2 regions of the Mycobacterium sp. 20KCMC460 genome follow, and region 2 is predicted to be linked to the other one. Evidence: riboswitches for the same ligand, from Rfam matches in the RefSeq annotation. Region 2 holds a riboswitch; the other holds the start of a gene.
What was found. A riboswitch is a leader RNA that binds a small molecule or an ion and turns the genes downstream of it on or off. The one in region 2 is predicted to bind magnesium.
Positions count from the first base shown of each region.

Region 1: linked by a shared signal. The riboswitch ahead of MKCMC460_RS13370 (Rv1535 family protein) and the one ahead of MKCMC460_RS20070 (PE family protein) in region 2 are both predicted to bind magnesium.

Region 1 covers NZ_AP025524.1:2,854,478-2,858,683, reverse strand. The annotation lists gene ileS (isoleucine--tRNA ligase) at 1-1,525, opposite strand, end outside; gene MKCMC460_RS13370 (Rv1535 family protein) at 1,830-2,063, opposite strand; M-box (ykoK) riboswitch at 2,343-2,513, opposite strand; gene MKCMC460_RS13365 (nitronate monooxygenase family protein) at 2,678-3,796, opposite strand; gene MKCMC460_RS13360 (carboxymuconolactone decarboxylase family protein) at 4,035-4,206, opposite strand, start outside.
Region 2 covers NZ_AP025524.1:4,349,325-4,353,530, forward strand. The annotation lists gene MKCMC460_RS20060 (DUF6226 family protein) at 1-337, opposite strand, end outside; gene MKCMC460_RS20065 (hypothetical protein) at 650-1,141, shown strand; M-box (ykoK) riboswitch at 1,366-1,540, shown strand; gene MKCMC460_RS20070 (PE family protein) at 1,925-2,224, shown strand; gene MKCMC460_RS20075 (PPE family protein) at 2,243-3,409, shown strand; partial or broken gene MKCMC460_RS31560 (PPE family protein) at 3,430-4,206, shown strand, end outside.

The sequences.
Region 1 (4,206 bases), 1.5 Mb from region 2:
GGTTCGAAGGCCGCACCCCGAAATCGCGTTCGAGTTCGTCGAGGCTGCCGTACACGTCGACCCGCGGGTAGGCCGGGTCGTCGGACTTCCAGACCGGAATCGGAGTGCCCCAGTACCGGTTTCGCGAGATCGACCAGTCGCGGGCCCCTTGCAGCCACTTGCCGAACTGGCCGTCCTTGACGTGCTCGGGATACCAGGTGATCTGCTGGTTGAGCTCCACCATCCGGTCGCGGAACTGGGTCACCCGCACGAACCAGGACGACACCGCCCGGTAGATCAGCGGGTTTCGGCAGCGCCAGCAGTGCGGGTAGGGGTGCTCGTAGGTTTCGTGGCACAGCAGCACCGCGCCGTTCACCGCGACCGGGCCGCTGCCGTTCTTCAGGTCCCGGATGATGTGCGGGTTGGCGTCGAAGACGTGCTGCCCCTGGTAGTCGGGCACCGACGCGTCGAAGCGGCCCTTGGCGTCCACCGGGGTGACCGCGATGATTCCGGCCGCGTCGCCCGCCGCCATGTCGTCCTCGCCGTAGGCCGGCGCCAGATGCACCAGCCCGGTGCCGTCCTCGGTGGTGACGAAGTCGGCCGGCAGGACCCGAAAAGCGTTGGGCGCGTCCATGAAATACGGGAACGGCGGCAGGTACCGGGCGCCCACCAGTTCCGCGCCCCGGTAGGTGCCCAGCACCGAGGGATCTTCGCCGAGTTCGCGGGCGTAGGCGCCCAGGCGCGCCTCGGCCAGCACGAAGCGCCGATCCCCCACCGCGACATGCACATACGTCACGTCCGGGTGCACGGCTACAGCCAGGTTGGACGGCAGCGTCCACGGGGTGGTCGTCCAGATCAACAGGTAAGCGCCGTCCAGATCACCACCGCTCACCTTGAACCCGACCGTCAGGGCCGGGTCCTGGCGGCTCTGGTAGACGTCGTCGTCCATGCGCAGTTCGTGGTTGGACAACGGGGTTTCGTCGCGCCAGCAGTACGGCAACACCCGGTAGCCCTCGTAGGCCAGACCCTTGTCCCACAGCTGCTTGAACGCCCAGATCACCGACTCCATGTAGGGCAGGTCGAGTGTCTTGTAGTCGTTGTCGAAGTCGACCCAGCGCGCCTGCCGGGTGACGTACTGCTGCCACTCGTCGGTGTAACGCAGCACCGAGGCGCGGCAGGCGTCGTTGAACGCGGCGATTCCCATCGAGTCGATCTGAGACTTGTCGGTGATGCCGAGTTGGCGCTCCACCTCCAGTTCGGCGGGCAAACCGTGGGTGTCCCAACCGAATCGGCGTTCCACCTTGTTGCCGCGCATGGTGCGATACCGCGGCACGATGTCCTTGACGTAGCCGGTCAGCAGATGCCCGTAGTGCGGCAGGCCGTTGGCGAACGGGGGCCCGTCGTAGAAGACGTACTCGGGGGCGCCGTCGCGGTTGGCGATGCTGGCGCGGAAGGTGTCGTCGTGGAACCAGTAGTCGAGGACCTCGAGCTCGAGCGCCGGAAAGTCGGGCGATCCGGCGGCCAGCTTCGGGTAGTTCTCGGTCATCGTGCGTCGCTCCCGTGGTGCCCTGTTGCTTCAGGCACGGGGACGACGGATGCGCTGGTGCGCGAACGCCGCGGTACCACCCCGCTTGCCACGCAAACCGCGTGACCGCTCGTGACGGCTGTGACGGGCCTACCCGTTCGGTTCTACTGGGCCGGATCGGCTGTTCTTCCGAAGGCTCCCCGGTGATGGCCGGATCTGCGCCAATTGTCTAAGTCTAAAGGACTCCAAGGGGCTAACCCGCCGCAGGACCAGGCCTGCAGTCGGTTAACCCCTTGGAGTCCCGGGTAGCGCACTGTCCATGGCGTTACGCCTGGACCTCGAGCACGCCGATGCGCCACAGCGCGGCGTACATGTGCCGCAGCGGGATGCTGAGCAGCCGGGCGGCACCGTCGATCAGCGGGTCGCTGCCGGCGGCGGCAGCGACCGCCTCGGCGCGGCGCGCCGTCTTGGTGGCCGGGGCCGCGGGAACGTCGCGCACGACGCGCAGCTTGGGAGCACTGGGGAAGGTAACGACTTCGTCGTACAGCGCAGCGGTCATGATCGCCTCCTCGGGTGGGAAATCACACGTTGACAGGGGGAGCTTGAAACTTTCTTGGGAAGTCCCGTCCCGCAACGGTTCCGATTCGGCTGGCTTAACCGAGAGCTCTTAAGTCAGAGCGTTTTGCCGGAGACCGGTCAGGGACGAAACAGAGCCCGGATATCGGCCCGGACTACCACTGGAACTCATTCGTCCCTCACCTCCTCTCGGTCGCCGCGCACGCGGGTAACGCGTAATCTGCGCGCACACAGGAGGACAGAATCCGGCGACTGCCGGAAATCCGCACCCCTCTCGTCAGAGCTTTGGCACTACCCGACGTGTCCGGTAATCCGGAAGCCACCTGGGCTCAACCCTTAAGCCGGGAGGAGCTGTCCTGACCCGGGGCGTCTTTCGACGTTCGGGGTCAGTGGCCTGTGTTCGGTGTAGCCGCCTCACCTAACGAGGTGCTTGCCTGACCGATGATGCACCACGGAGCGGGCTGGGTCAACGCGCCGTACCCCTGTTTTGGGATCTTTATGGTTCCGCTACGCACACAGCCGGCGCTCGCCCCACTTCCGGGGCTGTGACCTGCGGAAATGCGGATGTGTTCGATGTCACAATTTGATGTGAGTTCGCTATGTCAGGCCGTCGAGTCGCCCGATGGTGTCGATGTACTCCTCGACCATGTCGAGCACGACTGCCCGCGTCGGCCGCACCCGGTCCAGCGACCCGACCACCTGCCCGACGAAATAGGTCGCCAGCTCCCGGGCTTTGGCGCCGGGCTGGTTGGCGGCCTGGTTGATCCGCTGTTGCGAGTCGGTGACCAGGGCGGTCTGCAGCGGCATGCCCAGCGGGTCGGGGGTGTCGGGCCGCGCCCATTCGTCGGTCCAGGCGGTGCGCAGCATGCGCGCCGGCTTGCCGGTCAGCGATCGCGACCGCACGGTGTCCGACGACGTGGCGGCCAGGAACTTGTCCCTGACCACCGGCACCGTCTCGGCTTCCTCGGTGGTCAGCCACACCGACCCGCACCACACGCCTTCGGCACCCAGCGCCAGCGCAGCCGCGATCTGCCGGCCCCGGGCGATCCCGCCGGCGGCCAGCACCGGCGTCGGCGCCACCGCGTCGACCACCTCCGGGACCAGCACCATGGTGGACACCTCGCCAGTGTGCCCGCCGGCCTCGGTGCCCTGGGCGACGATGAGGTCCACCCCGGCCGCGGCGTGCCGCTGCGCATGCTTGGTGGTCCCGGCCAGGGCGGCCACCAGCACGTCGTGGCTGTGCGCGCGCTCCACCAGATCGTGCGGCGGCGGGCCCAGCGCGCTGGCGATCAGCCGGATGTTGTGGCCGAAGGCCACTTCCAGCAACGGTTCGTAGCCTTTGGGCGAAATGTTGAGGCCGCCGCGGATGGCCTCTTCGTCCTCGGCGTGGGGCGCGACGCCGTAGCGGCTCATCAGCTCGTCGAGGAACGCGCGATGCTCTTCGGGCAGCAGTTCCTGGGCTTGCCGCGCGTTGATGCCGCCGGTGTCGGCGCCAACGTACTTGGGCGGCAACAGCAGATCGACGCCGTAGGGCTTGCCGCCGGTCTCCTGCTCGATCCAGGACAGTTCGCTCTCCAAGCGTTTGGGGCTGTGGGCGACAGCGCCGAGCACCCCGAACCCGCCGGCGTTGGTCACCGCGGCGACCACGTCGCGGCAGTGCGAGAAGGCGCAGATGGGAAACTCGACGCCGAGCATTTCGGCAACTCTGGTTCGCATATCGGCGACGCTACGCCCTCACACCCGGCCCCCTTGCGCCGAGCGTCACCCCTCCCCTTTGCGCCGAGCGTCACCCCTTCCCTTTGCGCCGAGCGTCACCCCTCCCCTTTGCGCCGAGCGTCACGTTGGAGTGACGCCCGACGCCCAACGCTGCGCCAGCGTGACGCTCGGCGAAAGAAAAACGCTCGGCGAAAGAAAACGCTCGGCGAAGAAAAAACGCTCGGCGGAAGAAACGCGATCAGACCACTGAGGGCCCCACCCCGTCGGGCGGCCAGCTGTCCACCCCGTCCTCCAGCGGCACCCGCAGGCTGCGCAGCATCGACGCCACCATCCGCCATGCCCCGATCGCGGTCACCAGTTCAATCAAAACCGTTCTGTCACTGCCTAATTCACCACTGCCTAATTCGCGC
Region 2 (4,206 bases):
CGCATCGCTCGACTGCCTCGTCGCAAGCGTCACATCCACACGCTGGCAGACCCACGCTGCAGTCATCGCCCATCCGAACGAGCAGCCCCGGAAAATCGTCGAACACGACGGTCAACGGTGACGCTGCCGCATCGGCCGGCACCAGTCGAACGACGGGCACTGCTGAAGCGCTGTGCTGATCGGCCTCCGTGCTCACCTCGCGGGCCACCTCGAAACGCCGCTCCAGGTCATCCAGCAGGGCCCGCGCGATGTCGTGCAGAACCCGGTAACGCTCTGCATTGGTGACCCGGCCATAAGCCTCCTGAGGCGGCCCCTGGTTTGCCGACCGATCGTCCACCGGGCCATTCTCCTCGAGTCAACCGAGTATGCACACCCGACCCGCAACACCACTTGACCCTATCGGGGCCGAGCTGTTCGTCGCGCAATGTGCCTGGAAGCGTCGCCCAACGCGACGTGCCTCTTGCTGTCTCCGGTCGATCCGTGAACAATCCCCTGCCCGCCGGGTATCCCGAGCCGGCACCAGCCCGCCAACCCGGATTCACGCCGACCTGTCAGACATCCCACAGCGTAAATACCCTGTGTATCAGCTAGATTCAGCATGCGACTGGTGGTCGAGGTAGCACGACAGTGAACGCTGGGGGTGTCTCAGATGATCAGGTCGTGGCGGTCGATCAAAATTCGGCGGATCCGCTCCTGGCTGGCGGTCAGCGCGGCCGCGGCGCTGATCCCGTGGATCACCTATCTCGCATTCACCCTGCCGCAGAACTACGCGGCCCGTAACTGGGGGACGACGTGGGTGGGCTTCGACATCCTGCTGCTGGCCTTCATGGTCGCAACCGCCGTGACCGGCTTCATCCGCCATCAGCTACTGACACTTTTCGCGTTCACCACCGGGGTTCTGCTGATCTGCGACGCCTGGTTCGACGTCATGACCGCCGAGGACACCGACCGGCTGATCGCGGTGCTTGCTGCCACGCTGGGTGAGCTGCCGCTGGCGACGATCCTGATCGGTGGCACGTTGCGGATCATGCGGCTGCAGCTTCCCCCGTCGTCCCGAAAGTTTCTGCGTTACCGGGCTTTACGACCGAAACGGCCCCGGGTTGGGAGCAAGGTCCGGAAGCCGAGCATGACAGGCAGCTGACTGCCAGAACATTCACAGCAGTTTGGCACTCTTTCCGCAACAAAGGCAGCCGGCGCCGACCCGCCGCATCGAGACACCGAAGTCAATCCCGAAGCGCCACAATCGGAAAGCCTCAGACCGCCGCCGAAGCCCTCGATCCGCGAAGGTGTCCACCCGGTGAACTCTGGCGGCCTTCGATGCCGCTCGCTTGACTCGCCAACCGGACAGTGCCACCATGGCCTACGCAAGCACCTCGCTAGGTGAGGCGTCTGCACGGACACAGGCCACTGACCTCGAACGTCGAAAGACGCCCCGGGTCAGGACAGCTCTTCCCGGCTTAAGGGTTGAGCCCAAGTGGCTTCCGGCTCGACCAGTCGGATACGCCGTGTGGTGCCAAAGCTCTGACGAGAGGGGTGCCGCACCTGGGCTTTTCGGGCCTGGGAGCATCTCCCCGTCGTGCAAGATATGGCATCCCCGCATGCCGCGGCCGTGAGGAGGTGAGGCGGAATGAGTCCCGACGATAGTCCGTATCCGAGACCGGCGACCACCTTCCTTCGCCCATCTCGGTTCTTCCCACACTCGTAATCGGCTGGCCCCGAGGGATTCTTCCGCACGCCGGTGCGTCGACGGACTGTGTCGGCGTGCGCGGAAAAGCTCGATGTCGCCTGCCCTTTGGCAATCTGACGCGCCGGCTACGCGCGCCGCTCACTTGAGTGGAGTTGCATTCGTTACACACCTGGATTGATCGACCCCGAAGCACTTCAGATCTGTTCTATTGCACTAAATTTCGTTAGGAGAAATCCAATGGCCTTTGTCACTGCACGGCCGGAGTCGTTGGCCGCCGCCGCCAGTCGTCTGCAGCAGATCGGCTCGGCGCTGGAAGCCCAGCACGCCGCCACGGCGACCCCGATGACCGGGGTGGTACCCGCCGCAGCCGATGAGGTGTCGCTGTTGACGGCAGCCAAATTCGCCACCCACGCGCAGACTTTTCAGTCGATGAGCGCGCAGGCCGCAGCGATGCATCAGCTGTTCGTGTCCACGTTGCAGACCAGCGCCGGATCGTATGCAGCCACCGAATCGGCCAACGCGGCAGCGGCTCGCTGAAGCATATGAGGGGGACAAATGTACGACTTCGCGGCGTTGCCGCCGGAAATCAATTCGGCCAGAATCTATTCCGGCCCCGGGTCCGGGCCGATGCTGGCCGCAGCCTCGGCATGGAGCACTATCGCCGCTGAAATGCGTTCCGCGGCGGCCTCCTACGGCTCGGTGGTCGACGAGCTCACCAGCGTCGGTTGGTTCGGTCCCACGTCGGTGTCGATGCTGGCGGCGGCCCTGCCGTACGTAGACTGGCTCAGCACCACGGCGACCCAGGCCGAGCAGGCCGGTAGCCAAGCCGCCGCGGCAGCGACCGCTTACGAGACCGCATTCGCCACCACTGTGCCGCCGGTGGCCGTCGCGGCCAACCGCACCGAGCTCGCGATGCTGGTGGCTACCAACGTCTTCGGACAGAACACGCCGGCCATCGCTGCCGCCGAAGCACAGTACGCGGAGATGTGGGCTCAAGACGCCGCCACCATGAACGGTTACGCCACCGCATCCGATGTCGCGTCGTTGTTAGCGCCGTTCACCGCGCCGCAGTCCACCAGCACGCCCGACGGTACGTCGCAGCAAGCCGACGCCGTCGCCCAAGCAGCCCAGACGCCGGCGGGCACGGCACAGTCAGTGGTTTCCTCGGCCACGTCGAGTACGGGTCAGGCAACGTCCGTCGGATCAGTCGCGTCGTATCTCACCGGCCTGCTGAACGGCTCGGACAACTCGGCAGTGGGCACCTTCCTGGGCGGGAACTTCGCCAGTACCGGCCTCCTCAACGGTGCGATCGCGGGCGGACCGTTCAACCCGGAGTTCCTGCTGCAAACCATCGCGGGGTTCTACCCGCAGGCTTGCGTCGACTCCGGAATTGCCGAAGTGGCTCCGCACCTGGCGGAGTTGAAGTCGGCGACGCTCGTCTCGCCGGAACTGGGCATGGGTGCCGCCGCCGGCATGGGCCACGCCCGCTTGGTGGGCAACCTGTCGGTGCCGTCCGGCTGGACGTCGGCGGCCAACGTCTCACCTGCCGGAACCGCTTTGCCGGCAACCGGTCTCGGCGACATCGGGTCGAGTGCAGGCGGCGCGGGCGGACCGGGAGCCTATCCCGGGCCGCTGGTGGGCGCCGGCCGGCGGGCTCGTCGCGCCATACCCAAATACGGTTTCCGACCGGTCGTGATGCCACGTCCACCGGCCGCCGGATAACGAGACGTCAGGAGACCGTCATGATCGACTTTGCGGCACTACCGCCGGAAATCAATTCAGCACGCATGTACGCGGGTCCCGGGTCGGCATCGATGCTGGGCGCGAGTTCGTCGTGGAACACAATGGCCGCTGAAATGCGCTCCGCTGCAGCCTCATACGGCTCGGTGATCGCGACCCTGACCGATGATGGCTGGATCGGCCCGTCCTCGACGCTGATGGCGGCCGCGGTAGGGCCCTTCATCGAGTGGCTGAGCACCACCGCCGTTCAGGCCGAACAGGCAGGTAGCCAGGCTACTGCCGCCGCGGCCGCCTACGAGACGGCGTTTGCTATGACGGTACCGCTGGCTGCGATCACAGCCAACCGTGCCCAATTGTCAAACCTCATGGCTACGAACCTTTTCGGGCAGAACACCGCGGCGATCGCGACCACCGAGGCCCAGTACGCCGAGATGTGGGCCCAAGACGCCGCGGCGATGAACGGCTACGCAGCTGCGGCGAATGCGGCGACACAACTGACACCGTTCACCTCGCCGCAGTCCACCACGACCACCGATGGCCTCACCAGCCAGACGAACGCGGTTGCGCAGGCAACCAGTAGCTCGACCGCGTCGAGCACGTCGGCCGACACGGTGTCCGGCCTGGCCGAGTGGCTCGGACTGGCTCCCAACACCAACACGTCCACCACCGGTCTCGCCGGGGTGCTCAACTTCCTGGACGGAAGCGACGGGTCGCTGGTGGGAAGCTTCCTCAACAACGCCTCGGTGGCCAACATCTCGAATGGATTCACCACCAGCGGG